DNA from 3 places in the Sinorhizobium prairiense genome. Region 2 is predicted to be linked to each of the others. Evidence: predicted binding sites of a transcription regulator. Region 2 holds the regulator's gene; each other region holds the start of a gene.

The links. Region 2 encodes PhoB, which activates phosphate uptake and scavenging genes when phosphate is short. Its sites were predicted from a motif close to TGTCATNNANCTGTCAT; they were not measured.
Region 1: a site for PhoB is predicted at 6,767-6,783, ahead of N0Q91_RS08355 (UDP-2,3-diacylglucosamine diphosphatase). Genes of this name have one in related genera too.
Region 3: a site for PhoB is predicted at 5,709-5,725, ahead of phnF (phosphonate metabolism transcriptional regulator PhnF). Genes of this name have one in related genera too.

Annotation. Positions count from the first base shown of each region.
Region 1 covers NZ_CP104131.1:1,191,642-1,202,127, forward strand. The annotation lists gene bluB (5,6-dimethylbenzimidazole synthase) at 1-442, shown strand, start outside; gene N0Q91_RS08335 (DUF2865 domain-containing protein) at 1,238-2,365, opposite strand; partial or broken gene N0Q91_RS08340 (acyl-homoserine-lactone synthase) at 2,533-3,176, opposite strand; gene N0Q91_RS08345 (helix-turn-helix transcriptional regulator) at 3,332-4,069, opposite strand; gene N0Q91_RS08350 (NADP-dependent malic enzyme) at 4,277-6,589, opposite strand; gene N0Q91_RS08355 (UDP-2,3-diacylglucosamine diphosphatase) at 6,837-7,682, shown strand; gene N0Q91_RS08360 (MFS transporter) at 7,820-9,043, shown strand; gene dgcA (N-acetyl-D-Glu racemase DgcA) at 8,995-9,978, opposite strand; gene N0Q91_RS08370 (ABC transporter permease) at 10,164-10,486, shown strand, end outside.
Region 2 covers NZ_CP104131.1:2,626,643-2,637,128, forward strand. The annotation lists gene N0Q91_RS15355 (O-succinylhomoserine sulfhydrylase) at 1-203, shown strand, start outside; gene N0Q91_RS15360 (CDP-alcohol phosphatidyltransferase family protein) at 243-854, opposite strand; gene apaG (Co2+/Mg2+ efflux facilitator ApaG/CorD) at 965-1,357, shown strand; gene N0Q91_RS15370 (Hsp33 family molecular chaperone) at 1,385-2,377, opposite strand; gene N0Q91_RS15375 (hypothetical protein) at 2,374-2,589, opposite strand; gene argF (ornithine carbamoyltransferase) at 2,734-3,645, opposite strand; gene N0Q91_RS15385 (aspartate aminotransferase family protein) at 3,720-4,919, opposite strand; gene N0Q91_RS15390 (GcrA family cell cycle regulator) at 5,329-5,850, shown strand; gene phoB (phosphate regulon transcriptional regulator PhoB) at 5,958-6,641, opposite strand; gene phoU (phosphate signaling complex protein PhoU) at 6,752-7,465, opposite strand; gene pstB (phosphate ABC transporter ATP-binding protein PstB) at 7,555-8,370, opposite strand; gene pstA (phosphate ABC transporter permease PstA) at 8,384-9,706, opposite strand; gene pstC (phosphate ABC transporter permease subunit PstC) at 9,703-10,486, opposite strand, start outside.
Region 3 covers NZ_CP104133.1:366,192-376,677, reverse strand. The annotation lists gene N0Q91_RS25135 (dihydroxyacetone kinase family protein) at 1-342, shown strand, start outside; gene N0Q91_RS25130 (DapH/DapD/GlmU-related protein) at 448-1,062, opposite strand; gene phnL (phosphonate C-P lyase system protein PhnL) at 1,059-1,766, opposite strand; gene phnK (phosphonate C-P lyase system protein PhnK) at 1,800-2,576, opposite strand; gene N0Q91_RS25115 (alpha-D-ribose 1-methylphosphonate 5-phosphate C-P-lyase PhnJ) at 2,573-3,466, opposite strand; gene N0Q91_RS25110 (carbon-phosphorus lyase complex subunit) at 3,463-4,569, opposite strand; gene phnH (phosphonate C-P lyase system protein PhnH) at 4,574-5,176, opposite strand; gene phnG (phosphonate C-P lyase system protein PhnG) at 5,176-5,640, opposite strand; gene phnF (phosphonate metabolism transcriptional regulator PhnF) at 5,766-6,500, shown strand; gene scpA (methylmalonyl-CoA mutase) at 6,520-8,658, opposite strand; gene N0Q91_RS25085 (acetyl-CoA carboxylase biotin carboxylase subunit) at 8,883-10,486, opposite strand, start outside.

The DNA.
Region 1 (10,486 bases), 1.4 Mb from region 2:
GCAGGCATTCCGGTGCGCCAATGACGAGGCCGCAGAAATGTTTTCCGGCGAAAGGCAGGCGAAGTATCGCTCGCTGAAGCTCGAAGGCATTCGCAAGGCGCCGCTCAGCATTTGCGTGACCTGCGACCGGACGCGCGGCGGAGCGGTCGTCCTGGGCCGCACCCATAATCCGCAGATGGATCTGTACTCGACCGTTTGCGCCGTCCAGAATCTCTGGCTTGCCGCGCGCGCCGAAGGGGTGGGCGTCGGCTGGGTCAGCATTTTCCATGAGAGGGAGATCAAGGCGATTCTCGGGATTCCGGAGCATATCGAAATCGTCGCCTGGCTTTGCCTGGGTTTCGTCGACAAGCTGTATCAAGAGCCGGAACTCGCCGCGAAGGGCTGGCGGCAGCGCTTGCCGCTCGAAGATCTCGTTTTCGAGGAAGGCTGGGGTGTCCGTTAGATCACGATGTTAGGGTCGATCTCAGGCCTGTTGATATTCTGGATACCCGACGCGGCTTGTTCGATACCCTCATTCCTGTGCTTGTCACAGGAATCCAGCCAGACCAAGTCCCTGGGCTGAAAGAACTCTTCCCGCGCCGCAGACGCGGCGCTGCTGGACCCTGTGACAAGCACAGGGATGAGGGTCGAGAGGGTGCGACCCCTCGGCGCGTTTCATAAACCGTGAAGATAGCGAGGCGGCGCGGAAGCTCCCGCCCGTATACAGCGTCCCGCTTCGCTTCGATGTAGTAGCCGCACATCCCCGGTCCCTCATTCCTGTGCTCGTCACAGGAATCCAGCCAGACCAAGTCCTTGGGCTGCAAGAACGCTTCCCGCGCCGCAGACGCGGCGCTGCTGGATCCCTGTGACAAGCACAGAGATGAGGGTCGAGAGGGTGCGACCCCTCGGCGCGTTTCATAAACCGTGAAGATAGCGAGCGCGGAAGCTCCCGCCCGTATACAGTGTCCCGCTTCGCTTCGATGTAGTAGCCGCACATCCCCGGTCCCTCATTCCTGTGCTTGTCACAGGAATCCAGCCAGACCAAGTCCTTGGGCTGAAAGAACGCTTCCCGCGCCGCAGACGCGGCGCTCACCTCATCCCTGTGACGAGCACAAGGGATGAGGTGAGGAGAGATTGCAGTCCTCCGAAAAGTTTCCCACAGCGCCGCGCGTCTTATCAGACGCGCAAAGATCGCTGCTTAACGGGCTCTAGATCAAGAATATGCGTGATTCCAGCAGAATGCTCGCAACGGCGCCTGTCAATTGTCCTGCAGCGGCTGGTATCGCGGCCCAAGCGGATGCTTGAGGTCGATCGCGCTCTCTTCCTGCGGAAGGAAAGTCGGACCGACGATGCGGACCTTGTTTTTGGTCGGGTCGTAGGGCCGCTCTTCTATCGGCTTGGGCGGCGCCTTTCTCTCGCTGCCGATGGTAATGACCGATGGGCTGACGGCGGTGAGCTTTCCGGCAGAGCCTGTCTTTTGCCTGTTGGCATCCGTTGCGGAATCCGGAATTCCGCAGCCACAGATGCCCGGTGAGCCGACACCGCGCGCCCGGTAGGCAAAGGCCGTTGGGAGGTCGGTGTAGGGTCGGCCGGTCGTTGCCGAAACCATCCGGTCCGCTTCTTCCGTTGCGAGCACATGGTAGTAGAGCTCCGTCTCCGCACCCGGGCAGCGCGCGCGGCAGAGATCGGCGTCGCGACCGAAGTCCGCCGGCGTGGCATGCGAGGAGATGGGAAAGAAGGCGCCATCGCATGTTCGCACGCACATGGTTCTGAGGCTGCCGGCGAAATCGGGCTCCATGAGCGGAAGCTCTGCCCCGGGGGCGTCGAGTAGTAGCGGATAGGCATCGCTGTCCGGCGGCAGGTCCCTCAGGATGTTCCGGTGAACCTCCGTTTCCCGGGCGGCGGCGTTCGCAAACTCGCCTCCGGCGCTTCCGGTATCCCAGGCCTCGCGCACCCCTGAGCAGCCGTTGAGTTCCATTGCGGCGAGGATGCGCCGCCGAACGTCGTCGTCGCCACCGCCGATCAGATGCCTGCGCTGCGCCTTGAGTTGCCGCAGATTTTCCTCCATCCGCGCGATCGTGCCGTCGAGTTCGGCGCAAGCCGCCTCGTCATCGCCGCCGATAATGACGACGCTGTCGCTGCTGCATTCCATTCGGCGGCGATCGTTCTTGGCGCGTCGCAACTCGATGTTCTGGCGGGAGACCGCACCTGTGAAATCGCGCAGGCTGGCATTCGTCGTGAAACCTGTGGGAAGGCCGGCGAGGCGGGCGCTCAGCCGTTCGCAAACGCCGGATGCCGCAGCCGGACCGGTTGTCGCCAACGCGAGCGGTACGAGAACCGCCGCGATGCGCCGGATCTTGGATGCCACCTTCGGGGACGCGGACACGTGCTTCTTCCTGCCTTGCAGCGGACCATTGCCGATGTGTCCGCCTTACCGCCTCATCATAGGACCTTGTCGAGATGGTGCAACGGGAAGAGGGCATCTGCGTTAATTTGCGATGCCCTTGAATGGAAAGCAGTGGGCCGTGCGCCTGCACGGCCCGGAATATCGGGTCAGGCGGCGCGTGCCGTTTCGAGCGACATCGGGCGATCGAGGACGGTACCCTCGATGGAGGCCACCGCCTTCATCGTTTCGAGCAGGTTCCTGCTTACCTCCCAGGCAATGGCGACCGCATGGACGGAGCCGATCCTGTGCGGGTCGGCTATGCGCTCCCCGGGCAACCCATGCGGCGGAACATTCGCTCCAGGAAAACGTCGGTGACCGTGACGATATGGCTGATGCCCGAGGCAAGGCTCATTTCGCCCACACCGCACATCAGTTCGGCCGCGGCGATGGTGACCTGGTTCGATGCGCGATCCTGGGAAATTTCGGGATCGATGCAGAAGCGGCTCGATTCCCACACCGACGCGCTGCGGATTTCCGGATTGTCCCCGAGCAGGATCGGGAACGTATCGTCCAGCATATTCGGACCGAGCGTCGGAAGGAGCCTGAGAGAGCCACGAATCTTGCCAGTGTCGGGCGAGTACGACATGACATAGAGCGGATTGGCCTTGTCGTAGTGGTCGATTTCCCAGTCCCCTTCGGTCTTGACGTCCCACTTCAAGAAGTCGTGGAATACGCGCTTACGCAGCCGGAACATCTCGTCGATGGCCTGGGGATGCTGGCTGCGACCGTTTCCGTTCACTATCCTGATCATTTTTCGCTCCATGCGTGATTACGCGATGTAGCGATGCTGTCAGGCTCGGATGACATATGTAACTGTCTATAGTGACAGTTTATTTTCTTGTTTTTTCCCAATAGATTTGTGGGGGAAACTGCGAGTGGCCGGTCCTGTCCCGGGCCGGCAACCCGTCAGATGGTGGGGATAAGAGCGTGTCGAACAGCGTGCGCTACGGCTTGCGTGTTGGACACTACATTGAGTTTGCGGCGGGCATTGGTCATGAAGAAACGCACGGTTCGCTCGGATATCCCGAGAATAGTTGCAATCTCCCAGTAGCTCTTGCCGGCCGCCGACCAGGTGAGCACTTCGGTTTCCCGCCCGGTCAGGCGGAGATCGCGCTCGTCGAGCGCCCCGGCCATGGCCGAATGTTCGAGCATGGAGGCGTGGAACAGGTTGGCAGCGAGCTGGAAATCGCGCAGATGGCAACGGCGATAGGCGGACCACTCGACCGGCGACATATTGGCACCGATTGCGAGGAGCGCCATGCGGCCTGCAGGCGAGGGGAGCGGCAAGGCGACGCCTTCGGTGGAAAGCCCGATCTCCTCGGCCGCCTCGAAGAGGGGCTCGCATTCCGGAAAGCGGCGCCGCGCTGTCGCCCATTCCACGGGCCTGACACCGCCTAGCGCAAGCTTGAGGATCGGGTCGATTCTGTAAAGCTCCCTGGCGGCGTAGATTTCAGCGGCGTAGGCGCCGAAAGTGTGATGCAGGCGGCAGATTCTCAGACCATCCGGAAGCGACTCCGCCTCCAGATACAGAAGATGCGAGATGTTGAAGGTTCGACGCATCAGGGCGAAGAAGCGCTCGGGGTCGGCGCAACCTCCATATTCCACGATATCCAGCAAATTGAGGACAGCTTGTTGATTAGTCATGCCGTAACACCGAAACTTGCCCCTATAATAAACATGGTTTACGGCGGCCGGTTTTGTCTAGTGCAATATTTCATAAACGGTGCAGTAATCCGGTCTATACAATCATAAGTTGAGTTTTGAGCCTAATATCGCTAGCGCGGCCGCGTCGGTTCCCCTGGAAGCAGCGTTTTTTTGCCCTCCATCGCCAATGAGGAGGCGCGCCATCCCTCAGACGGGATGGCTCGATTCGACGACGGCCAGCGCCGCCATATTGACGACGCCGCGCGAGGTAACGGACGGCGACAGGATATGCGCCGGCAGCGCCGAGCCCAGAAGGATCGGGCCGACATGCAGGCTGTCCGTCATGGTTTTGACCACGCCGAGCGTGATGTTGGCGGCATCGAGATTGGGGAAGACGAGCAGATTCGCTTCGCCGTTCAGCGTGCTGTCCGGCATCACGCGTTGGCGCAGGACCTCGGAGATGGCGGAATCGCCATGCATTTCTCCGTCCACCTCCAGATCGGGGGCTAGCTCGCGCACGAGCTGCAGTGCGGTGCGCATCTTGAAAGCGCTCTCGGAATCGCGCGAGCCGAAGTTCGAATGGGAGACGAGGGCGGCACGTGGCGTGATGCCGAAGCGGCGGATTTCGTTTGCAGCCATTACCGTCGTCTGAGCGATCTCCTCCGCGCTCGGGCTGAAGCTCACATAGGTATCGGTAAAGAAAGTCGCGCCGCGTTGTGAGATCAGGAGGCTGAGCGCCGAGAAGTCGAGTACGCCCGGACGCTTGCCGATGATCTGCGATACATCGCGCAAATGCTTGCTGTAGCGTCCCTCAACCCCGCAGATCAGCGCGTCTGCCTCGCCGCGCTTGACGGCGAGCGCACCGATGACCGTCGTATTCGTGCGCACGATCGTGCGGGCCGCCTCGGGAATGACGCCGAGCCGCCCGACGAGGGCGAAATAATCATCGACATAGTCGCGATAGCGCGGGTCGCCTTCGGGATTGACGACCTCGAAATCGACGTCGGGCCGGATTCTGAGGCCGTAGCGCCGCAGTCGGGTCTCGATGATTTGCGGGCGGCCGATCAGGATCGGCTTGGCTGTGCCTTCCTCCAGCAGAACCTGGGCGGCCCGCAGCACCCGCTCATCTTCGCCCTCGGCGAAGATGACGCGGTTCTTCGTCGCATTCTTCGCTGCAGCAAAGACCGGTTTCATGATGAAGCCGGAGCGGAAGACGAAACGGTTGAGCTTGTCGAGATAGGCGTCGAAGTCCTGGATCGGACGCGTGGCGACGCCGCTTTCGGCTGCAGCCTTTGCCACGGCCGGCGCAATCCGCAGGATCAGCCGCTGATCGAAAGGCGAAGGGATCAGGTAATCGGGGCCGAAGACGGGCGTTTCGCCGGAATAGGCGCGCGCGGCGACATCCGACGGCTCCTCGCGGGCAAGGCCTGCTATCGCGCGCACCGCCGCCATCTTCATCTCTTCGTTGATGGTGCGTGCGCCGCAATCGAGCGCGCCACGGAAGATATGCGGGAAACACAGGACATTGTTGACCTGGTTCGGAAAATCCGAGCGTCCGGTGCAGATCATGGCATCGGGGCGCGCGGCGCGGGCCACTTCGGGCATGATCTCCGGCGTAGGATTGGCCAGCGCCATGATCAGTGGCTTTTCGGCCATCCGGGCCAACAGTTCAGGCTTGAGAACGCCGGCGGCCGAAAGCCCCAGAAACACGTCGGCTCCGCCGATGCTGTCGGCGAGCACACGATTGTCGCTCTCCTGCGCATAGACGGCTTTCCACTCGTCCATCAGGGCCTCGCGCCCTTTGTAGACGAGACCTTCGATGTCGTGCACCCAGATGTTTTCGCGCTTGGCGCCCAGCGTGACGAGGAGGTTGAGGCAGGCAAGCGCCGCCGCCCCGGCACCTGAGGCCACGATCTTGGCCTCGGCAATGTCCTTGCCGGCAAGTTCCAGGCCGTTCAGGACGGCGGCAGCGACGATGATCGCGGTCCCGTGCTGGTCGTCGTGGAAGACCGGTATTTCCATTTTCTCGCGCAGACGCCGCTCCACCTCGAAACATTCGGGAGCTTTGATGTCCTCGAGATTGATGCCGCCGAAGGTCGGCTCCAGCGCCGAGATGACGTCGACCATCCGATCGACCGTCGGTGCGTCGATCTCGATGTCGAAGACGTCGATCCCCGCGAACTTCTTGAAGAGAACGGCCTTCCCTTCCATCACGGGTTTGGAGGCGAGGGGACCGATATTGCCAAGGCCGAGAACGGCTGTGCCGTTGGATACCACGGCGACGAGATTGGCGCGGGCGGTGAAATCGGCGGCGGTCTCGGGATTGTCCTTGATCGCGAGGCAAGGTGCGGCGACCCCCGGCGAATAGGCGAGCGCCAGGTCGCGCTGATTCCCGAGTGGCTTGGTCGGCTGAATCTCGAGCTTGCCGGGGCGAGGATAGCGATGGAAGAAGAGTGCCTGCTGATCGATGTCTCCGCTGGCGGGAACGGCCTGGGATTTCGCTTTATCGCCCGTGTTCATGCCTTTGCATTCCTTGAATTCTTGCGTGGGACCCGAGAGCGCGGTTCAGGAAATCGCGTTCACGTCCGGTGCTGATCGATGTCGTGCCTTTTGGCATGAATCGCCCGGCAGGTACAGTTTCGACGCGGTTCTTTCCAGCCATGGTTACGCGGCGCTTGCTGCGTGCTCCGTGTCCCATGTCATCTTCCTGAAACACGAGTTTGATTTTGACGGTCGTGAAACGGCTAAAAACCAGGATGAGGCTGGCATGGCGGCGGCATCGGCATACCAACAGAATTCCGTTCTGAAACTGCGGACGCTTTTCATTTCCGATGTTCATCTGGGCTCGAAAGCGGCCAAGACGGACTTTCTTCTGGATTTCCTGCGGCACCATGAGGCGGAGACGATCATCCTGGTCGGCGATATCGTGGACGGCTGGCGTCTCAAACGCAGCTGGTATTGGCCGCAATCGTGCAACGACGTGGTCCAGAAGCTTCTGCGCAAGGCACGAAAAGGCACGCGCATCATCTACATCCCCGGTAATCACGACGAGTTCCTCCGGGAGTTTCCGGGCGTTCATTTCGGCGGTATCGAAGTGGCGCAGCGCTATCTTCACAAGGGCGCGGACGGGCGGACCTATCTCGTGCTGCACGGCGACGAGTTCGACGTGGTCGTGCGCAACGCACGCGTTCTCGCCTATCTCGGCGACTGGGCCTACGACATGGCAATCGCCATCAATATTGGCCTTGCGGCCATACGTCGTCGTCTCGACATGCCTTACTGGTCGTTTTCCTCCTGGGCCAAGCTGCAGGTCAAACACGCGGTGAACTTCATTGGCGAGTTCCAGAAAGTCGTGACCGAGGAAGCCCGTCGTCACGACGCGCAAGGGGTGATCTGCGGCCACATCCATCATGCGGTCATCGAAGACATCGACGGCATCAGGTACATCAACACGGGCGATTGGGTGGAGAGCTGCACGGCAATCGCCGAGCATCACGACGGCACGATGGAGCTCATCACCTGGCACCAGATGCGCGGCGACAGCGCCGCTGGGCAGCGAGCCGGCGAGGCCGAGACAATGCCCGTCAGGCGGCTTGCACCGCAGGCCGCCTGAGTGATTTGCGGGGCAAGGAAAAGCCGCGGAAGGGTCTGACTATCGTTCCGGTGGACAAGCGTCCGCGGTGACGACGAGCCGATGGCAAACACACGCGCGGTTGTGTTAATGGTGGCCCACAGCCATCAGGTCCCTCCATGATTCCGTCATCTGCTCCCGCATTCGTCGCGGGGCCCCCGCCGCGCCATTTCGCACTCCGCATCGCGCTTCTCTTCTCAGCGCCGCTGATCGTCAACGGTTTCGCGATGCCGTACTTTCCGGTCTGGCTGAGCAGCCTGTCGCTCAGCGACTTCGAAATCGGCATAGTGCTTGCAGTTCCGATGTTCGTCCGGGTGATCACCGCACCGCTGGCGGGCGTTCTCGCAGACCGAATCGGGGAGCGGGCGATCGTCCTGATCTGGTCGGGCATCCTGTCCTTCGCCGGGGCAATCGTTCTTTTCTATGCGCAGAGCTTCTGGCCGGTGCTCGTCATCTACACGCTGCAATCGGCGGTTTATTCGCCCTATGTGCCGATCGTTGAGGCGATAGCACTTTCGGGCGTGCGGCGCTGGGGATTCGACTATGCGCAGATGCGTGTCTGGGGATCGGTCGCCTTTATCGGGGCGACGATGCTGGGTGGCTGGCTGATCGGAGTCGTCGGCGGGCAGATGGTCCTGCCCGCAATGGCGGCAGGCTTCGCGCTCACCATACTGTTGGCGGTGGCCGCGCCGCGTGTCGGCCGTCCGCGCAGGCCATCACCGATTACCGCAATCACCGAGCCGCCGCCGCAATCGCTGCGCCAGGCGGACCTGCAACTGCTTTTGGTCGGCGTGACGCTGGTCAACAGCAGCCATGCGATGCTCTTCGCCTTCTCTGCCATCTACTGGCAGCATATAGGCTACAGCGGCACGCAGATCGGCATTCTCTGGAGTGCCGGCGTCGCAGCGGAAGTGCTGATGTTCTTCCTTGCCAGGGCGATCGTCCGCCGGTTCAGCGTCTGGACGATGATTTTCTCCGGCTGCCTGCTCGCGGTCGTGCGCTGGCTGATTTTTCCGATGGATCTCGGCTTCTCGGGCTATTTCGTTCTGCAGTGCTTCCACGCCTTCACCTATGCGATCATGCATACGGGCATGCAGCACAAGCTGGTCGAGCGTGTCGCGGAGGAGCAGGAGGCGTCGGCGCAGGGGCTTTACTTTTTCTACACCGGCATCTTCACGGCGATCTTCACCTTTCTGTCGGGCTATTTCTACGCCTGGTTCGGCGTCGACGGCTTCTACTCCATGTCGGTGGTCGCGCTTTCCGGCTGCCTTTTCACTTTCCTCGGCTGGTATCTTCAGCCCCAGAGGCTGGCTTCCGGCGGAAAGACGAGCGAGGCCTCGTAGCGAAGGCCCGGCGTGCGGTCTTTCGAGAGCAGCAGCGGTCCGTCGAGATCCACGAAATCCGCGCCCTGCGCGACAAGCACCGCCGGCGCCATGGCGAGCGAACTGCCGACCATGCAGCCGACCATGATCTTCAGGCCGAGGGCTTCGGCCGCGGCGCGCATGCGCAGGGCCTCGGTCAGCCCTCCGGTCTTGTCGAGCTTGATGTTGACCGCATCGTAGCGGCCGACGAGCCTTTCGAGGTCCTCCGTGGCATGCACGCTTTCGTCGGCGCAGACGGGTACGGGGCGGGGCAGGGAGGCGAGTATCTCGTCGCGGCCGGCCGGCAGCGGCTGTTCGATGAGGCTGATGCCGTTCTCGGCGCAGGCGGTGAAATGGGCCGTAAGGTTGGCTGCCGTCCATCCCTCATTGGCGTCGAGAATGATGCGGCTCGCCGGCGCGCCGCTCCTGACGGCGCGAATGCGCGCCGTGTCGTCTGCCGTTCCGACTTTCACCTTGAGAACCGCCCGATGGGCGTGTTTCTCGGCCTGGGCCCTCATCTCATCCGGTTCGCCGAGCGATAAGGTGTAGGCGGTGGTCAAAGGCGTCGGGCCGGCTATTCCGGCGAGCGCCGCAGCGGAGCTTCCACTGCGCTTTGCCTCGAGATCCCATAGGGCGCAGTCGACCGCGTTTCGAGCGGCGCCGGCCTTCATCGCCTTCTGCAGGTCCGTGCGTGTCATACCCTCTTCGATGAGCTGTCGTACGGTCTCGATGGCGCTCAGCACCGACTCGACCGATTCGCCGTAGCGCGCATAGGGAACGCACTCGCCCCAACCCGATAGCTCGCCGTCGGTGACGCGGCAGGTGACGACGCTTGCCGTGGTTTTCGAGCCACGCGAAATGGTGAAAGCCCCGGCGATCGGGAAGTGTTCAACGGTGGCTGTAAGAGAAATCGGCATAGGGACCCCTTGACTTCATACGCTCCGGACCGCGGACGGCGGACTTTCGCGAAGCTTCCGGCCCATTGTGTCATTTCTGTCGCACCAAGGGCACTGTACGACTTTGAATTCCCGCATGATTTTGTCATCAAATCGATTCTGGTTTAAGAGACTATGCGGAGAACGAACTGAAAGACCGATATCACGTGACGCGTGCCCAAACAGAGACCGCTGCCGACGTCGTCGTCGATGAGGGCGCCGCCGGAAACGGTCGGCGCTATGTGTTCAGCGGCGACTGGCGGCACGAGACCGCGGAGGAGATGGCCGCCAAGCTGAAGCGGCTTGAAAAGCCCTCCGATGGGCAGAGCGAGTTTGACTTCTCCGGCATCACCGCGATGGACACGGCCGGTGCATGGATCATTCGCCGCTTCATGCACGGGACAGCCGACGACGTTCGGTTCACGGGCGGCGAGCGTTATGCCGAACTGGTCCGCGCACTGCCGAAGCAACTGCGCAGCCCGGAAGAGAG
Region 2 (10,486 bases):
AAATCATCCGGATCTCCAACAATCTCGGCGATTCCAAGAGCCTGATCACCCATCCGGCGACGACCACCCACAAGAACCTCACCGACGAAGCCCGCGCCGAACTCGGCATCTCCGCCGGAACGGTGCGCTTCTCGGCCGGGATCGAGGACAGCGAAGACCTCATCGAGGATTTCGCAAGGGCGCTGAAGGGCGTAAACGCCTGACCGACACCATGACGAAGCCCGCGTCAGCGGGCTTTGTCGTCAGTCTTGCCGAAATGTCAGTCTTGCGAGAACGATCCGCGACAGCGCCGTATAGAGGCAGACGAGCGCGAAGACCGTTGCGAACAAGGGGAACCACCCGGGCAACAGGCACGACAGCAGAAAAAAGACGATCGTCTCCGTGGCCTCTGCGAGCCCCGTCGTGAAGTAGAGCGACTTCGCACCGCGCACCTCGGTCGTCAGGCCGCGCTTCTCGGCCATCACGGCATAGGCGAGGAAGCTCGCGCCGTTGACATAGAAGGCGAAGAGCAGAAATCCGCCGGCAAGACCGTTCGCGGCCGGATCTGCGATGATGAAACCGAGTGGGACGGCCCCGTAAAAGGTGAAATCGAGAACGATGTCGAGAAAGCCGCCGAAATCCGTTTTCCGGCTCGCGCGGGCGACGGCTCCGTCGAGGCCGTCGCAGAGCCGGCTCACAAGGATCAGAGCGGCGGCGGGCAGGTAAGCGCCGAGACCGATGAGCAGGGCTGCCGCAAGGCCAAGGCAAAGGCCGAGGATGGTGACGGCATCGGCACTGACCCCGCGGCCGGCCAGTGCGGCGCCGAACCTGTCCAGAACCGGATCGAGCCGCCTGCGAAGCACGCCGTCAAGCATTGCCGCTGCCTCCTGGGAAATTTGATACCACTCGCACAATCTCGCCGTTATTCTTGACGAAACCATATTGCTGTAGAATACGCGTACGGATTTGAAATAGGGTGTTGCACATGTACCGCGCGCTGACACGCGACATCGAAGTGACGGTCGAGCCGTACTACCTGGAAGAACAGTCGGATCCCGACGACAGCCGCTATGTCTGGGGCTATCGCATCATCATAGCGAACCATTCCGGGCGCGCGGTCCGGCTGATGACCCGCTACTGGCACATCACCGACGAGAACGGTCAGGTGGACGAGGTGAGCGGCCCCGGCGTGATCGGCGAGCAGCCGCTGCTCAACCCCGGCGATACCTACGAATACTCCTCCGGCTGCCCGCTGGATACGCCCTCCGGCGTGATGTTCGGCCATTACAGCATGGAGGCGGAAGGCGGGGAGACTTTCGATGTCGCCATTCCCGCCTTCTCGCTCGATTCACCGGGCCTCGTCCGCACGCTTAATTGATTCAGCGCGCAATTCAGCGCGGCTGCGCTATTGCGGGCGGACTTCGCTCGCCTCGAAGCGGTAGGTCGTCGAGCAGAACTCGCAGGTCACCTTGACCAGGCCGTCCTCGACGCTGGCTTCGATATCCTCGTTACCGAGCCCCACCAGAACGTCCTTGATCTTCTCGCGCGAGCAGCTGCAGCGATCGTAGACCGCCTGCGGCTCATAGACGCGCACGCCGCGCTCATGGAACAGACGGTACAGCAATCGCTCGGTACCGACCGTCGGATCGGTGAGTTCATCGGTGTCGATCGTCTCGACCATCACCTTGGCTTCCGCCCAGAGGTCGTCCTCGTCGAAGAAATCCTCGTGGCCTTCGTCACCGTCGCCGCCCGGCAGATCCGCCTGGCGCATCCTGTCCGGCGCGTCGGGCAGGAACTGCGCGACCATGCCGCCGGCGCGCCAGCGGTGCCGCGGCTTGCCGTTCTCGTCCTTGTCGAGAAGCTCGGCAACGGCGAGGCGCACCCTGGTCGGTATCTGCTCCGACTGGCGGAAATAGGCACCGGCGATGTCCTCGAGCGTCGCCCCGTCAAGCGCGACGATGCCCTGGTAGCGCTGCGTGTGCGCACCCTGGTCGATCGTGAAGGCGAGGACGCCGTTGCCCAACAATTCATGAGGCTGGACGCGCCCGCTCTTTTCGGCGTCGGCAAGCGCCTCCTCATCATAGCGCGCATAGGCGCGGACGCGGTCCGGCGTCGAGAAATCCGCAACCACAAGATCGACCGGTCCATCGCCCTGTGTCTGAACGATCAGCTTGCCTTCGAATTTCAGAGACGTGCCGAGCAGGACCGTCAACACCACTGTTTCGGCGACAAGCCGCGCGACAGGAAGCGGGTAACCGTGCCGCTCGAGAATGGCATCGAGCATCGGACCAAGCTGGACGGCGCGGCCGCGCACGTCGAGTCCCTCGACCTGAAAGGGCACGACGTGATCGTCACCGGCAAAATCGAACTCGCCAAGTCCCGGCGCTGTTTCTGTCATCGCTTGCTCCTTGCCTCGACCATGGTCACGCGGATCGATTCAATCCGGGATGTGGCCATGACCCATTCCAAAAACTGCATGCGGGATGCGGATGGAAACCGCTCGTTTCTTTTGATTTCCGACACGGCTTGCATCGAGTGCACCGGCGCGCACCGGTACAACCGCCCGCCATTCCATTTGATCCCGTCATGGACGAATTTCTCCGCCGGCATTTGCTCTGCCTTAAAGCACCCCGCAGGGCGCCAAGCGCAGGATAGCCGGCGTGGGGCGACTGGCCGATTTGATGATCGGAAGGCCCCGCTCACCGCTCTAAATCGTGTTGCACCGTCCAGATTTCAAGAGAACGCCTTCAGCCGTCACACCGCGCCCATGCACCAGGCGAGGATCGATTTCTGCGCGTGCAGCCGGTTCTCGGCTTCGTCGAAGACCACCGACTGCGGGCCGTCGATGACCTCATCGGTCACTTCCTCGCCGCGGTGCGCCGGCAGGCAATGCATGAACAGCGCGTCGGGCGCTGCATGCTTCATCAGTGCGCCGTTGACCTGGTAGGGCTGGAAGACGTTGTGACCGCGGGCGCGATGTTCCTGGTTCATCGAGATCCAGGTGTCGGTGACGACGCAGTGTGCGCCGGCAACCGCCTGCTCCGCCTCGTGGCTGAGCAGGATCTCGGCCCCGTTGTTGCGCGCCCAGTTCAGGAACTTGTCATGCGGTTCGGAGCCGAGCGGCACGGCCATGTTCATGCGGTAGCCGAAGCGCGCCGAGCCTTCGATCAGCGAGTGAAGCACGTTGTTGCCGTCGCCGGTCCAGGCGATCGTCTTGCCCTTGACCGGTCCCCGGTGCTCCTCGAAAGTCATGATATCGGCCATGATCTGGCACGGGTGCGTATCGTCGGTGAGCCCGTTGATGACCGGCACGGTCGCATGCTCCGCCATTTCCAGAAGCCGGCGGTGATCGGTCGTGCGGATCATGATCGCGTCGACATAGCGCGACAGGACCTTCGCCGTATCGCCGATCGTCTCCGCCCGGCCGAGCTGCATTTCCGTACCCGACAGAAACAGCGTCTCGCCGCCGAGCTGGCGCATGCCGACATCGAAGGAAACACGCGTGCGGGTGGACGGCTTCTCGAAGATCATCGCGAGCATCTTGCCGGCAAGCGGCTTCTCGGCAGTCCCTGCCTTGGTCGCCGACTTGCGGACGCGGGCATCGTCGATGATGGTCCTGAGGTCGGTGGCCGTCATGGCCGAGAGATCGAGGAAGTGTCTGGTCATACTGCCTTGTTTCCTGTCGTAGAATCCGTTTGTCGGCCCCGCCCGGGCCGGATCGATCCGAAACGTCGGGGCATTCAAGCCGCGGCGTTGCCGCTCTTGCCACTCACCGCCTCCGCGGCGCGTTCGAGCCGTGCCAGTCCTTCGCGCGCCTCCGCGGGGGTGGTGATCAGCGGCGGCAACAGGCGCAGCACGTTTTCGCCGGCCGGGACGACGAGCAGCTTCTCGGCGCGGATCGCCTTCAAAAGGTCCGCGGAGGGCACCTTGGCCTTGATGCCGAGCATCAGCCCGTCGCCGCGGATTTCCTCGATCACGTCCGGAAAACGATCCTTCAGCGAAGCGAGCCCCTGACGGAAGACGAGAGCAACCTCGCGCACCTGATCGAGGAAGCCTTCGGCGAGAACGACGTCGAGCACGGCATTTCCGACCGCCATTGCGAGCGGGTTGCCGCCATAGGTCGACCCGTGCGTGCCCGCCACCATGCCGGCGGCCGCCGCTTCCGTCGCAAGGCAAGCGCCGAGCGGGAAGCCGCCGCCGATGCCCTTGGCTACGGCCATGATATCCGGTTTGATGCCAGCCCATTCATGGGCGAAGAGCTTGCCGGTCCGGCCGACACCGGACTGGACCTCGTCGAGGATCAGAAGCAGGCCGAACTCGTCGCAAAGTTCGCGCAGCCCCTGCATGAATTCCTTCGATGCCGGCCGAATGCCGCCCTCGCCCTGGATCGGCTCGACGAGGATCGCCGCGGTTTCTTCATTGATCGCGTTCTTGACCGCCGCGATATCGCCGAAGGGGACCTGATAGAAGCCCGGCGCCTTCGGCCCGAAGCCCTCGATGTATTTCTGCTGTCCGCCGGCGGCGATCGTTGCGAGCGTGCGGCCGTGGAAAGCACCTTCGAAGGTGATGACGTGGAACTTCTCGACGTGCCCCTTGGCGAAGTGATAGCGCCGCGCCGTCTTGATCGCACATTCGAGCGCTTCCGCACCGGAATTGGTGAAGAACACCCGATCGGCGAAGGTCACCTGGGTCAGCCTCCGGGCAAGGCTTTCCTGCCCCGAAATCTCGTAGAGATTGGACAGATGCCAGACCTTGTCGGCCTGCGCCTTCAGCGCCTCGACGAGATGAGGATGGGCATGGCCGAGCGAGTTTACGGCGACACCGGCAGCGAAATCGAGATAGCGCGTGCCGTCTTCGGCGATCAGCCAAACGCCTTCACCTCGTTCGAAACGCAACGGCGCGCGCAGATAGGTGTCGTAAAGCGGCGTGGTTGCGGCCATGTCGAGCTCTCCTTCATTCCGGCGGCACGGACCATTCGGCCCGATAAAAATCAAAAATGCCGCCTTGCGGCGGCGACAGGCACTATTCCCATTTCGCACCGCGATGTCAACAAAACCAAGGTTTGCAGGCGCTTTGCGGATGCCGATTCCGAAGCACGAAAAAATCGCACTCTGGGACTTGCAAAAATGCAACGCTCCGACAGCAAGTTGGGGAAAACCGCGAAATCGATTCGGCGCGATTCCGGCGACTCTTGCCACGGAGTCACCCTGCCGGTAGGTTAACATTCAATTACTAGACGCATGCGGCGGACCTAGTCACCAAAAGTATTATCGCGTTGAATCTTCGGGTTTTTCCCGGAGAGCGGTGACGGATTCCGCCATCCCAACGCCGAGAACGGGGAGTGCAGAGATGAACTGGACTGACGAGCGGGTCGAGAAACTGAAGAAGCTGTGGTCGGAGGGCCTGAGCGCCAGCCAGATCGCGGCGCAGTTGGGCGGCGTCAGCCGCAACGCGGTCATCGGAAAGGTTCATCGGCTGAGCCTGCCCGGGCGCGCCAAGGCCGGCGGAAGCACGACCGCTGCAGCCCGGCCCAAACGGGCGACGTCTGCCCCGCGCGCACCGAACTATGCTGCGCGTTCCGTAACACGCACCGTGACCCGCACGGCCGGTGCGACCGCGCTCAAGGAAGAGCTCGCAGTCGACCTGGAAATGGACCAGGAGCTGCAGATCGACAGGAACATCGTCCTGCCGATGTCGCGGCGGCTGGAGCTCACGGAGCTTACCGAACGCACCTGCAAGTGGCCGATCGGCGACCCGCTCAAGGAAGAGTTCCACTTCTGCGGCAACGACTTCCCGGAAGCCTCTCCCTATTGCACCTTCCATGCCCGGCTGGCCTACCAGCCCTCTGCCGAGCGCCGGCGCATGCGCTGAGGCGCCTTGCTCATCCCGCTCTGGATGCACGACGAAAATCGGGGCCGGAAAGGCCCCTTTTTCTTTGCCGTGCCGCAAGCCGGCACGGGCGGCAGCGACCTTCAGCCTCAGCTCTCCAGCGAATAGCCAGCGCCGCGCACCGTCCGGATGACGTCCGGCATGTTGGAAAAGTTCAGCGCCTTGCGCAGCCGCCCGACATGAACGTCCACGGTCCGTTCGTCGACATAGATGTCGTGTCCCCAGACACCGTCCAGGAGCTGTGAACGGGAGAAGACGCGCCCCGGTGAGGACATTAGAAATTCCAGCAGCCGGAACTCCGTTGGGCCAAGGCGCACTTCGCGACTGCGTCGGTGGACGCGGTGCGTCTCCCGGTCGAGCTCGATATCGCCGCAGCGCAGGAGCGTCGACAGAACCTCGGGCTTGGCGCGCCTGAGCATCGCCTTGACCCTCGCCATCAGTTCCGGCGTCGAGAAGGGCTTGACGACGTAATCGTCGGCGCCGGTGGCAAGGCCCCGCACGCGCTCGCTTTCCTCGCCGCGCGCGGTCAGCATGATGATCGGCAGACGCTCCGTTTCCGGCCGCTGGCGCAGCCTGCGGCAGAGCTCGATACCGGAAACCCCGGGCAACATCCAATCGAGGATGAGAAGGTCGGGCAGGCGCTCCTGCAGGCGGATCTCCGCCTCGTCGCCGCGAAGGATCGTATCGACCTCGAAGCCTTCCGCCTCGAGATTGTAGCGCAGGAGAACGCTCAGGGCTTCCTCGTCTTCGACTACGGCAATCTTCGGCAACATTCAGTAGGACTCCTTCCTACGCACGACAGCCGTCATGCCGCCGCGCACGGTGGTAGGCCGCGCCGAGGCGGCCAGAACAATTCTGCATAGGCACCGGATGCCGGGCGATCTCAGTCCGTCACGGAACCCAATGTCGACGTCATGTCGTCCTTCGGCCGTTCGCCCTGCGGCTGGGCGCCTGTCGCCATATAGTAGATCGTTTCGGCGATATTGGTCGCGTGATCGCCGATACGCTCGATGTTCTTGGCGCAGAAAAGAAGATGCGTGCACGGCGTGATGTTGCGCGGATCTTCCATCATATAGGTCAGCAGTTCCCGGAACAGGGACGTGTAGATCGCATCGATCTCTTCATCGCGTTCGCGAATGCTGTTCGCCTTTTCCGGCGAACGGGACGCGTAGACGTCCAGGACTTCCTTCAACTGAACGAGCGCGAGCTCAGCCAGGTGTTCGAGGCCGCGCGCAAGCTTGCGCGGTATGCCTGAACCGGCCACGGCAATCACCCGCTTTGCGGTGTTCTTGCCGAGGTCGCCCACGCGCTCCAGGTCCGCGGCGATGCGGATCGAACCCATGATCTCCCGAAGATCCGAGGCCATGGGCTGGCGTTTGGCAATAGTGACGATCGCCTTTTCGCCGATCTGCCGTTCCGCGTCGTCCAGAATGGTGTCGTCGGAAATCACCTTCTGGGCCAGGGCGAGATCGGAATTGACGAGCGCACGGACGGAGTCCGCGACCATCTGCTCGGCGAGACCGCCCATCTCGGAGATGCGGCGCGTGAGATACTTCAACTCTTCGTCGAAGGCGGACATGATGTGTGCGTGAGACATATTCGTTTCCTCGGGGGACGCGCTGTTCTGAATGGGCCTCGTTCGGTCTTAACCGGGAGGGACGGAAAAGCGCCGCCCCTCTCCGGCCATCAGCCGAAGCGGCCCATGATGTAGTCCTGGGTGCGCTGATCGTCCGGGTTGGTGAACATTTTATCGGTATCGTTCTCCTCGACGAGATTGCCGAGATGGAACATGGCCGTGCGCTGCGACACGCGCGCCGCCTGCTGCATCGAGTGGGTGACGATCACGATCGTGAAATTCGCACGCAATTCGTGGATGAGTTCCTCGACTTTCGCGGTCGCGATGGGATCGAGCGCCGAGCAGGGCTCGTCCATCAGAATGACTTCCGGGCTGACGGCAACGGCGCGGGCGATGCAGAGGCGCTGCTGCTGGCCGCCGGAAAGCCCGGTGCCCGGCTCCTGCAGCCGATCCTTCACCTCGTTCCAGAGCCCGGCCTTCTGAAGGCTCGTTTCCACGACCTCGTCGAGCTCGGTCTTGGTGCGTGCCAGGCCATGGATGCGCGGGCCGTAGGAGACATTGTCGTAGATCGACTTCGGGAACGGATTGGGTTTCTGGAACACCATGCCCACGCGGGCACGCAATTCCACCACGTCGATCGACGGATCGTAGATATCGTCCTCGTCGAGCGTGATCTTGCCCGTGACGCGGCAGTTCTCGATCGTGTCGTTCATGCGGTTCAAAGTGCGCAGAAACGTCGATTTGCCGCAACCGGACGGACCGATCAGCGCCGTGACCGTGTTCTCGCGGATATTGAGGTTGACGTCGAAGAGCGCACGCTTTTCGCCGTAATAGACCGACACATCGTTGCCGATCATCTTGTAAGGCACCGTATTCATTTTCTGCTCAAGAGCCTTTTCGACTGCAGCTTCCGACATGATGTTCATAGTCCTTACCCCACTACCAGCGACGCTCAAAGCGACGCCGCAAGAGAATTGCGCCGAGATTCATGAAGATGAGAAAGATCAGGAGAATGATGATCGCTCCGGACGTACGCTCGACGAAGGCACGTTCTGCCTCGTTCGCCCACATGTAGATCTGCACCGGCAGCGCCGTGGATGGCTCCAGCGGCGACCCCGGAAAGTCGACCACGAAGGCGACCATGCCGATCAGAAGCAGCGGCGCCGTTTCGCCCAGCGCATGGGCGAGGCCAATGATCGTGCCGGTCAGGATGCCGGGCATGGCAAGCGGCAGCACGTGATGGAAGATGGTCTGCATCTTCGATGCGCCCAGGCCGAGTGCGGCGGAGCGGATCGACGGCGGCACTGCCTTCAGGGCCGCCCGGGTAGCGATGATGATGGTCGGTAGCGTCATCAGCGTCAGCACGAAGGCGCCGACGAGTGCTGCCGAGCGCGGCATGCCCGCGAAGTTGATGAAGACGGCAAGCCCGAGGAGGCCGTAGACAATGGACGGTACGGCCGCCAGGTTGTTGATGTTCACCTCGATCAGGTCCGTCAGCCGGTTTTTCGGCGCGAACTCCTCGAGATAGATGGAGGCGGCGACGCCGATCGGCAGCGACAGCACGAGCACGATCAGCATCATGTAGAGCGAGCCGAGAAGGGCCACGCCGACACCCGCCGCTTCAGGCCGGCTCGATGCGCCGAAGGTGAAGATGCCGGTGTTGAAGCTCTTCTTGAGCACGCCGGCCTCGGCAAGCTGGTTCATCCACGCGACCTGCGCATCCTTCACCTTGCGTTTGGCTTCGTCGACCGACAGGTCGATCTGGCCCTTGAAGGCGGAGTCGATGTTCGCCTCGGCAAGCAGCGTGACGGGAACCGTCCTGCCGATCACCGACGGATCGGCGACGACGATGTCACGCAGTTGCGTCCGGGCGCTGGCGGAGACCATATCGGTCGCCTGCTTCACCAGCGGCCGCTTCGACGGATCGAGGCCGAGCTGCTTGACCAGAGCCTCCCGCACGAGCAGCGGATAGTTGGCGGTATAGAGCCGCTTCGGATCGGACGCCCGTTCGTTCTTCGGATCGATCACCTTCTCGGAAAACTCGATCGGCAACGTGATCGTCGTCTGCTGGAAGGCGGTATAGCCCTTCGAAACGACGCTCCAGAGGAGAACCGCGAGGAAGAACAGACCGATGGCGATGGCGCTGATTCCGAAGGCACGGAAGCGGCGCTCCGCGGCATAGCGGCGCTTGATGCCGATATCGCGTCGGCTTGCGGCAGGTCGGGTGGAGACCCTTACCGTCGGGGAGGCAAATTCGGTCATTCGTACTGTTCCCGATATTTGCGCACGATGTAGAGCGCGTAGATGTTGAGGCCGAGCGTGATGACGAAGAGCGTGATGCCGAGCGCAAAGGCGACCAGCGTCTGCGGCGAGGTGAACTCGAGGTCGCCCGTCAGCTGATTCACGATCTTGACCGTCACCGTGGTCATCGGCTCGAGGGGGTTCAATTGCATGCGCGCCGCGACGCCGGCAGCGAGCACGACGATCATCGTCTCGCCCACCGCGCGCGAGGCCGTCAAAAGCAGCGCCCCGACGATGCCGGGAAGTGCTGCAGGCAGGATCACCTTCTTCACCGTTTCCGAGCGCGTCGCACCGAGACCGAGAGAACCGTCACGCAGCGCCCGCGGCACCTGGGTGATGATGTCGTCGGACAACGACGAAACGAACGGGATGAGCATGATGCCCATGACGATGCCGGCGGTGATGACGCTCTGGGCCTGAATGAAGTTCTGGTAGTTGCCGGTGACGAGACCGTTCAGTTGCGCGGAGATGTCGCGCAGGAAAGGCCCGACGGTGACCAGCGCGAAGAAGCCGTAGACGATCGTCGGGATGCCGGCGAGCACCTCCAGAAGAGGCTTGGCTGTGGAACGCAGCCGCGGGCTCGCATACTCGGCCATGTAGATGGCGGCGAAAAGCCCGATCGGCACCGCGAAAAGCATCGCCACGAAGGCGATATACAGGGTGCCGGCAAGGAGCGGCAGCAGGCCGAACTGGCCGGAGGCGCCGCCGCTTCCGGCCGCAGCGAAGCGCGGATCCCAGACC
Region 3 (10,486 bases), on a different replicon from region 2:
AGCGACGCGGCGATCGCGAAGGGCTCCCGCCTCGCACTCGACGGCGTCACGCGTCTCGGCCGCGCGCGCGTGGGCGACAAGACGCTGGTCGACGCGCTGGTGCCTTTCGTGGAGACGCTGGAAAGGGAATCCGCCGCCGGCAGGCCGCTTGTGGAAGCCTGGAACGCGGCGGCCAAGGCCGCTCAAGAGGCCGCCGATGCGACCTCCGCGCTGACCCCGAAACTCGGCCGCGCCCGGCCGCTGGCCGAAAAGAGCATCGGCCACCCGGATGCGGGTGCCGTTTCGCTGGCGCTGGTGGCTCGGGTCGCGGGTGCGTTTTTGATGGAAGCTGCGGCCGCCTGATACGCTTGCGGCGGCGGATTTGCCCCTCTCCCCGGCTTGTCCCTTCTCCCCGTCGAAACGGGAGAAGATCGCGGCAGCGGGATGAGGGCATCATACGCGCGGCGCCTAGCTATACCGCACAAGAAACTCCTCCGCCGTCAGTTCCCGGAAATCGTCCAGCGCATGGCGTAGCTTGGTGTGGTCCCAGTCCCACCAGGCGAGCTGATCCATGGCTTCGCCGACCCGGGCCGTGAAGCGATCTCGGATGAGTCTCGCAGGTACCCCGCCGACGATCGTGTATGGTGCGACGTCCTTGGAGACGACGGCGCCGGCGCCGATCACGGCTCCATTGCCGACACTCACGCCGGGCAGGATCGTCGCGCCATGGCCGATCCAGACGTCATGGCCGATCGTCACCCGGTTCTGCCGGCGCCAGGCGAAGAGATCGTGGTCGGGCTCCGCATCGTCCCAATACATCGGGGCGCGATAGGTGAAGTGATGCAGCGTCGCCCGCCAGGTGGGATGGTTGGTGGCGTTGATGCGCACGGCTGCGGCGATGTTGACGAATTTGCCAACCGTCGCGCACCAGATCGAACCATCCTGCATGATGTAGGAATAATCACCGAACTCCACCTCGTCGAGGCGCGAGCGTTCCCGGATTTCGGTGTAGCGGCCGAGCGTCGAGTTCACGACGCTCGCTGTCGGATGGATAGTGGGTTCGAGGTCGAGTTTCTGGCTCATGCGGCGTATTTCCTTGGCGAGAATTCCGATACGTCGATGATGCGGTCGGCGACCGCCTCGCGTACCTCCTCGTCATGAAAAATACCGATCAGGGCCGTGCCGGTCGCCTTCTTCCCCGCGATCATTTCCACCACCACTGCGCGGTTCTTTGCATCGAGCGAGGCCGTCGGTTCGTCGAGGAGCAGGATCTGATGGTCGGTGATGAAGCCGCGGGCGATATTGACCCGCTGCTGTTCGCCGCCGGAGAAGGTGGCCGGCGGCAGGGCCCAGAGTTCCCTCGGCAGGTTGAGCCTCGAAAGCAGTTCGGCCGCACGCTCCCGCGCTTCGGCGGCCGTCACACCGCGCGCCTGCAAGGGCTCGGCGACGATGTCGAGGGCGGAGACGCGCGGCACGACACGCAGAAACTGGCTAACATAGCCGAGCGTCGTGCGGCGCACCTCGAGCACGGTGCGCGGCTCGGCCGTTGCGAGGTTCACCAGGCGGCCGTCATGCTCCACCAGGATCTGGCCTTCGTCGACGCCGTAATTTCCGTAGAGCATCTTGAGGATCGAGCTCTTGCCGACGCCGGAGGGGCCGCCGAGCACGACGCATTCGCCGGCCTTCACCGAGAAGGAGACGTTCGCGACCACCGGCAGGCGCACGCCGTCGCGAAGGTGCATGGTGAAGCTTTTCGCGACTTCCGAGACAACGAGGGGAGTTGGCATGGTCTTTACTTTCCGTTGCGCATTGTCAATGCGTCACACCTGAAGAATCGAGGAAACGAGGAGTTGCGTGTAGGGCTCGCGCGGATCGTCGAGCACCCGGTCGGTCAGACCCTGTTCGATGACGGCGCCGTCCTTCATCACCATCATCCGGTGCGAAAGGAGGCGCGCCACGGCGAGGTCGTGGGTGACGATGACCGCCGCAAGGCCGAGGTCGTGGACGAGGCCGCGAACCAGATCGAGCAGGCGTGCCTGCACCGAGACGTCGAGGCCGCCGGTCGGCTCGTCCATAAAGACGAGGCGGGGCGAGGTGACCAGATTGCGGGCGATCTGCAGGCGCTGGCGCATGCCGCCGGAGAAGGCGCGCGGCTGATCGTCGATCCGGTCCTCTTCGATTTCCACGCGCCTCAGCCAGTCGCCTGCCGCCGCGCGGATATTTCCGTAGTGCCGGTCGCCGACCGCCATCAAGCGCTCGCCGACATTGGCACCGGCCGACACCGTCATCCTCAGCCCGTCTGCCGGGTTCTGATGCACGAAGCCCCAGTCGGTGCGCATCAGAAAGCGACGCTCGGCCTCGCTCATGCGCGCAAGATCCCGGTACTGGCCGTCGCGCATGTGATATTCGACGATGCCGGATGTCGGCATCAGCCGGGTCGAGAGGCAGGAGAGCAGCGTGGTCTTCCCCGAGCCGGATTCGCCGACGATGGCGAGCACCTCGCCCGGATAGAGCTCGAAGGAGACGTTGCGGCAGCCGATGCGACTTCCATAAAATTTCGAAACGTCACTGACTTTCAGAAGCGGCACGGCGCTCATACTGCAGCCTCCTGGCTTTCTTTCGCGGCGGGGGCGAGCATGGCACCGGCATGGCCGTGCGCCCGGCGATCCTCGCAATGGTCGGTGTCGGAGCAGACGAACATGCGCCCGCCCTTGTCGTCGAGCACGACCTCGTCGAGATAGACGTTCTCGGCGCCGCAAAGGGCGCAGGGCTTGTCGAATTTCTGAACCTCGAAGGGGTGATCCTCGAAATCGAGGCTGACGACCTCGGTATGGGGTGGCACCGCATAGATGCGCTTCTCCCGGCCGGCGCCGAAGAGCTGGAGGGCCTCCGACATATGCATCTTCGGATTGTCGAATTTCGGCGTCGGCGAGGGGTCCATCACGTAACGGTCCTCGACCTTCACAGGATAGGCGTAGGTCGTGGCGATATGGCCGTTGCGGGCGATGTCCTCGTAGAGCTTCACATGCATGAGCCCGTATTCCTCGAGCGCATGCATCTTGCGCGTCTCGGTTTCGCGCGGTTCGAGGAAGCGCAGCGGTTCCGGAATGGGCACCTGGTAGACGAGCGTCTGCCCCTCTCTCAGTTGCTCCTCGGGAATGCGGTGCCGCGTCTGGATGATCGTCGCCTCCGTCGTCCTCGTGGTGACGGCGACATCGGCGACCTTCTGGAAGAAGGCGCGGATCGAAACGGCGTTCGTCGTGTCGTCGGCGCCCTGATCGATCACCTTGAGCACGTCGTCGGGCCCGAGGATGGAGGCGGTCACCTGCACGCCGCCGGTGCCCCAGCCATAGGGCATGGGCATTTCGCGGGAGGCGAAGGGCACCTGATAGCCCGGGATGGCGATCGCCTTCAGGATCGCGCGGCGGATCATCCGCTTCGTCTGCTCGTCCAGATAGGCGAAGTTGTAAGTTGCGAGGTCGTTCATTCGGCGGCCTCCTTAATGCCGTCCCTGCCGCCGGCCTGGGCGGCGTCGTGTTCCCGGCGCATGCGCCTGACCAGGTCGAGCTCGGCCTGAAAATCAACGTAATGCGGCAGCTTCAGATGTTCGACGAAGCCGGTCGCCTGGACGTTGTCGGCATGCGAGATGACGAATTCCTGATCCTGGGCGGGGGCGACGATGTCCTCGTCGAATTCGTCGGTCCGGAGAGCCCGATCGACCAGCGACATCGACATCGCCTTGCGCTCGCTCTGGCCGAAGACGAGTCCGTAGCCGCGGGTGAATTGCGGCGGCTGCTTGGCCGAGCCCTTGAACTGGTTGACCATCTGGCATTCGGTAACGCGGATGACCCCAAGTGAAACGGCAAAGCCCAGCTCCGGCAGCTCCAGTTCGACCTCGACCTCGCCGATCCTGACCTCGCCGACGAAGGGATGCGTGCGGCCATAGCCGCGCTGCGTGGAGTAGGCGAGCGCCAGCAGGAATCCCTCGTCGCCACGGGCAAGCGCCTGCAGGCGGAGATCGCGCGCCATCGGAAATTCCATCGGCTCGCGCGTCAGGTCCCCCGCCACGTGAGCTTCCGGCATCTGGCCGTCGCCCTCGATCAGGCCTTCGCCGTCGAGAATGTCGGAGACGCGCATGACATGTTCGCCCGGCTCCTTGAGCGCCGGCTCATCGACCGGCTGTTCGCCGATGAGCGACGGGTCGAGAAGTCGGTGTGTATAGTCGAAGGTGGGGCCGAGCAGTTGGCCGCCGGGGAGATCCTTGTAGGTGGCCGAGACGCGCCGTTCGACCTTCATTTTTGCGGTGTCGACCGGTTGGGAATAGCCGAATCGCGGAAGGGTCGTGCGGTAGGCGCGCAGGATGAAGATCGCCTCGATCATGTCGCCGCGCGCCTGGCGCACGGCAAGCGCCGCAAGCGCACGGTCGTAAAGCGAGGCCTCGGCCATCACGCGGTCGACCGCGAGCCCGAGCTGCTCGACGACCTGTTCTATGGTGATCGCGGGCAGCGCCCGGTCGCCGCGCCGGCGATCGGCCAGCAGCCGGTGAGCATTGGCAATGGCGGCTTCTCCGCCCTTGACGGCTACATACATGCGCTTACTCCCGCTCGAGTTTGGTGGTGCGCGGCAGGCAAAGCACTGCCTCGCGCGCCGTCAGGACGAGATCGATGCCGCGTGGAAAGATCGCCCGGTTGGCGGCCCAGAGGTCGAGGAACACGTCGGGCAGGCCCTTCGGTGCGATGACGATCCCGTTCTTGATTCCCGGTCCCCGGCCGATCAGCGGCTGCCCGCCCTCGAGCGCTTCCACCTCGACGACGAGCGTGGTGGAACGGTCGGGATATTCCTGCGTGCCGAGGGAGAACTGGTCGAAGCCCGGCACAGCCGCGTCCTTCTCGAAGAAGGCAAAGCGGGCTTCGTCCTTCGCCTCGGTGACGCCCGCGCCGGTGTGAAACGCGATCCACTTCGGCGCGGAGGATTTGGAGAGCGCCGGCGATAGCCAGACCGGCGTGTCGTGGTCGCAGAGCGTGAGCGCGACAGCTCCGCTTGCCTCTCCGAGTGGCGCCGGAGGGGCTGCAGCAGTGGAAAGCCGGCCGACGGTACCCGGGCGGGCGAAGCAGTCCATCAGGCTGCGGAACACGGACTGCGCCTCGAAGACAGGATCGGCGAAGGCGCCGCTATAGATTTGCGATTTGGCCTTCATCAATCCTCTCCGCGGACCATGGTGAAGAAGTCGACGCGGGTCGCAGCCGTTTCCTCGGCCTTGCGACGGTCTTCCGCATCAAGGCGAGCGGCCACCTGCTCGTGCAGCGCCTCGACGCTTGCGCGATGCGCAGCGCTCTGAAAAAGCGCGTCGAAGATCGCGGCAAAGCGGGCGCGTGCCTTGTCGGTGCCGAGCAGCTGCCCATGGCCGATCTCTCCGGTCGAAAGCCGCACGGTGGCGCGTGAAACGGTGGCCTCGCCGAGGTTGAAAGGATCGCCGCCGCCGCCGATCTTGCCGCGCACCATGACGAGCCCGGTTTCCGGACCGCGCACCGGCGCGACCTCCGGCTTGTCCTCGATCGCGTCCCAGGCCATGGAAAGTTCGCCGAGCGTGGCGCGCGCCAGAAGCCGCATGCCTTCCCGGCGCTGAGCGATGCCTTCATCACTTGTCTTCGCTGCATCCATCATCTCACTCCAAAATGTCTATTGATCTAGACAACTATACATCTTATACCTTTCCATAGCCTTCGCAAATGACAGGCTTGTGACATTTGCCAAGAAACCGGCGGCGAAGAAGTGGGGCGAAGAAGATGGTGGCGAAGGTCGTCGAACGGCAGATGGGCGTGGCGCTATGGCGGCAGATTGCCGACAGGATACGGCTGGCGATCAGCAACGGCGACTATGACGCGACCGGCATGGTGCCGCCGGAGACGGCCCTTGCAGCGGAATTCGGCGTCAATCGCCACACCGTGCGCAGCGCGCTGGCAGCACTCGCGGAAGAAGGTCTGGTGCGCGCGGTGCAGGGGCGCGGCACGATGATCGAGCGCAAGGATCGTGTGAGCTATCCGATCTCGCGGCGCACTCGCTTCTCGCAAGGCCTCGGCCGCCAGGTGAAGGAAATCGGAACCGAGCTCCGGGGGCATCGCCAAGTGTCGGCAAGCGGCGAAATCGCCGCTGCGCTTGGCGTTCCCCCGGGCACCCCTCTCATCGAGCTCAGCACCGTCAGCAGCGGCGACGGGCGGCCGCTTTCGACGGCGGTCAGCTACTACCCCGCCGAGCGCTTTGCGAGGATGGCGGAGGAATATGCGCGGCTCGGATCGGTCACCAAGGCCTTTGCCGTGCATGGGCTCGACGACTACGTCCGGGTCTCGACGGAGATCGTCGCGCGGCACGCGGACGCAGAGGAACTCTCGCTTCTGAAACTCTCGCCGGGGGCGATCGTCATGGAGACGCAATCGATCAATGCGGATCTCGGAGGCCGCCCGGTCGAATATTCGCGAACACGCTTTGCCGCCGACCGGATGAAGCTCCGGATCGAGACTTGAACTCGGCCGGACGCGCGGACTACACGTTTCGCCGCCTGCCTTCGATCAGATCCAGCACGGCGCGCGCGGCGTCGAGCACCTGGGTGCCGGGTCCGAAGACGGCGGCGACGCCGTTCTCCATCAGATAATCATAGTCCTGCCGGGGAATGACACCGCCGCAGACGACGATAATGTCCTCGCCGCCGCGCTTCTTCAGTGCCTCTGCGAGTTGCGGCATCAGCGTCCTGTGGCCGGCGGCAAGCGATGAAACGCCGATAACGGTGACCTCTTCGGCGAGCGCCAGATCGGCGGCTTCTTCCGGCGTCTGGAACAAGGGGCCCGCGACGACATCGAAGCCGATATCGCCGAAGGCGGATGCGATCACCTTGGCGCCGCGGTCGTGTCCGTCCTGGCCGAGCTTTGCTACCATGATCTTCGGCGTGTGGCCGAGCCGCTTCGTCGCTTCCCCGAGCCGCCCGGCGAGTACGCCGAGTTCCGGATCTCCTTCATAAGCCTTGCCGTAGATGTCGGTGACGACTTCCGGAATGGCGGTGTAATCGCCGAAAGCCTCCCGCATGGCATCGGTGATTTCGCCGACGGTGGCGCGCGCCCGGGCGGCTTCGACGGCGGCGGCGAGCAGATTGCCCTTGCCGCTGCGCGCCACGTCGGCCAGCGCGTCCAGCGCTTCCTTCATCTTCCGTGAGTCCCGCCGGCGCCTCGTCTCCTCGATCCGCTTGATCTGAGCCGCCCGAACCGCGGCATTGTCGATCTGGAGAATGTCGATCGGCTGCTCGTTATCGAGCCGGTACCGGTTGACGCCGACGATGACCTCCTCGCCCCGGTCTACGGCCGCCTGGCGCCGGGTCGCGGCCTCCTCGATCAGCCGCTTCGGCAGGCCGGCATTGACTGCCTTCGTCATGCCGCCCAGCGCCTCCACTTCCTCGATCAGGGCCCAGGCCTTTTCGGCAAGCTCGTTCGTCAGGCTCTCTACGTAATAGGAGCCGGCAAGCGGGTCGACGACCTTCGTCACGCCGGTTTCGTGCTGCAGGATCAATTGCGTGTTGCGGGCGATGCGGGCCGAAAAATCCGTCGGAAGCGCCATCGCCTCGTCGAAGGAATTGGTGTGAAGCGATTGCGTGCCGCCGAGCACGGCCGACATCGCCTCGAACGCGGTGCGGACGATGTTGTTATAGGGGTCCTGTTCCTGAAGCGACACGCCCGACGTCTGGCAATGGGTCCGCAGCATCAGGGAGGACGTCTTCTCGGGCTTGAACTCCTTCATGATCCGCGTCCAGAGGAGCCGTGCCGCGCGCAGCTTCGCTGCCTCCATGAAGAAGTTCATGCCGATTGCGAAGAAGAAGGAGAGCCGGCCGGCGAAGTCGTCGACGTTGAGCCCCTTGGCGAGTGCCGCGCGCACATATTCGCGCCCGTCGGCAAGGGTGAAGGCGAGTTCCTGCACGAGCGTCGCGCCGGCCTCCTGCATGTGATAGCCGGAGATCGAGATCGAATTGAACTTCGGCATCTCCTTCGCGGTATATTCGATGATGTCGGCGACGATCCGCATCGAGGGTTCCGGCGGATAGATGTAGGTGTTGCGGACCATGAACTCCTTGAGGATGTCGTTCTGAATGGTCCCGGAGAGCTTGTCGCGGCTGACGCCCTGTTCCTCGCCGGCAACGATGAAGGAGGCGAGGATCGGGATCACCGCACCGTTCATGGTCATGGACACGGAAATCCTGTCGAGCGGGATGCCGTCGAACAGGATCTTCATGTCCTCCACCGAGTCGATCGCGACCCCGGCCTTGCCGACATCCCCTTCGACGCGCGGATGGTCGCTGTCATAGCCGCGGTGCGTGGCGAGATCGAAGGCGACAGAGACGCCCTGCTGGCCGGCGGCGAGGTTCCTGCGATAGAAGGCGTTGGACGCCTCGGCCGTCGAGAAGCCGGCATATTGCCGGATCGTCCAGGGCCGGCCGGCATACATGGTGGCCCGCGGACCGCGCGCAAAGGGTTCGAAGCCGGGGAGCGCGTTCAGATGACCGATGCCGGAGATGTCGTCGTTCGTATAGAGCGGCTTGACGTCGATGCCCTCCGGCGTGTGCCAGACGAGGCTTTCGGGGGAGGCCTTGAGTTCTTTTTCGGCAAGGGCTTCCCAGTCCTTGATGGTCTTTTCGGTCATTGTTTCACTCCGAATAGCTTTGGCCGGGGCTTGGCACTCGTCGGTACCGATGAAACCGCAAGCCCCTCATCCGCCTGCCGGCACCTTCTCCCCGCAGGCGGGGCGAAGGAGACTCGCGGCGCAGTCTTAAGTCCACTCTCCCTGCGTGCGGGGAGAGTGCTAGGTGAGGGGCAAAGCTGCCGCTCCTCACGGCGGCATCTCAGCGCATCCTCAACGCTGCACCATCACTCGAACTCCATGATCAACTCGTCCACCGCGAGGCTCGCGCCGGCTTCGATCGCCACGCGCTTCACGATCGCACGCTTTTCCGCCCGCAGTATATTCTCCATCTTCATCGCCTCGACGACGGCAATCGCCTGTCCGGCCTCGACCGTGTCGCCGGGCTTGACGCTGATCGAGGTAACCACCCCGGGCATCGGGCAGAGCAGCATCTTGGACGTGTCGGGCGGAAGCTTCTTCGGCATCAGGCGGGCGAGCTCGGCGACGCGAGGGCTTCTGACCCTTGCGACGACGTCGATCCCTCGCCAACGCAACCTTATGCCCGGGCCGGCGAGCTCGACCTTCACGCTCATGGGCTGATTGTCGATGTTGAAAGCGGCGCGGGTGCGGCCGGGCGCCCAGTCGGTCGCGACCGAAACGGATGTCCCGTCGGCAAAGCGGACATAGGTGCCGTCGGCGGATGCCTCGCATGCGATCTGAATGTCGTGCCCGTCGAGGCTCGCCACCCATTCATGACCGACGATCCGGCGGTGGTTGCCGATGGTGCCGGAGATCCGGCTGGCGCGCTCCTGGAGCGTCTGGTTGACCGTAGCCGCGACGGCGGCGAGCTTGCGTGCCGAAGTCTCGTCCGGCGCCACCCCTTGAAACCCGTCCTTGAATTCCTCGGCGATATAGGCGGTGGTCAGCCGTCCCTCGCGGAAACGGTCCTGCTGCATCACGGCCGAGAGGAAGGGCAGGTTATGGCCGATCCCTTCGACTTCGAACGCGTCGAGTGCATCCGCCATCGCGCGCACGGCCGTCGGTCGGTCCGGTCCCCAGGTGCAGAGCTTGGCGATCATCGGATCGTAATACATCGAGATCTCGCCGCCCTCGCAGACGCCGGTGTCGTTGCGGATGACGGTACCGTCGGCCTGCACGCCTTCCTCCGGCGGACGATAGCGCGTCAGCCGGCCGATCGAGGGGAGGAAGTTGCGATAGGGGTCTTCCGCATAGAGCCGGCTTTCGATCGCCCAGCCGTCGAGCTTCACGTCTTTCTGGGTGAAAGCCAACTTCTCGCCGGCCGCGACGCGGATCATCTGCTCGACCAGATCGAGCCCGGTAACGAGTTCCGTCACGGGATGCTCGACCTGCAGCCGGGTGTTCATCTCGAGAAAGTAGAAGTTGCGGCCGGCGTCCACGATGAACTCGACCGTGCCGGCCGAGTGATAGCCGACGGCCTTTGCCAGCGCGACCGCCTGCTCGCCCATGGCGCGGCGTGTCTTCTCGTCGAGGAAGGGCGAGGGCGCCTCCTCGATGACCTTCTGGTTCCGCCGCTGGATCGAGCATTCGCGCTCGCCGAGATAGACGATATTGCCATGTTTGTCGCCGAGCACCTGGATCTCGATGTGGCGGGGCTCGGTCACGAATTTCTCGATGAAGATGCGGTCGTCGCCGAAGGAGCTTTTCGCCTCGTTCTTCGACGACTGGAAACCCTCTCGTGCCTCGCGCTCGTTCCAGGCGATCCGCATGCCCTTGCCGCCGCCGCCGGCGGAAGCCTTGATCATCACCGGAAAGCCGATCTCAGCGGCGATGCGCGCGGCCTCGTCCGCATCCTCGATCAGCCCCATAT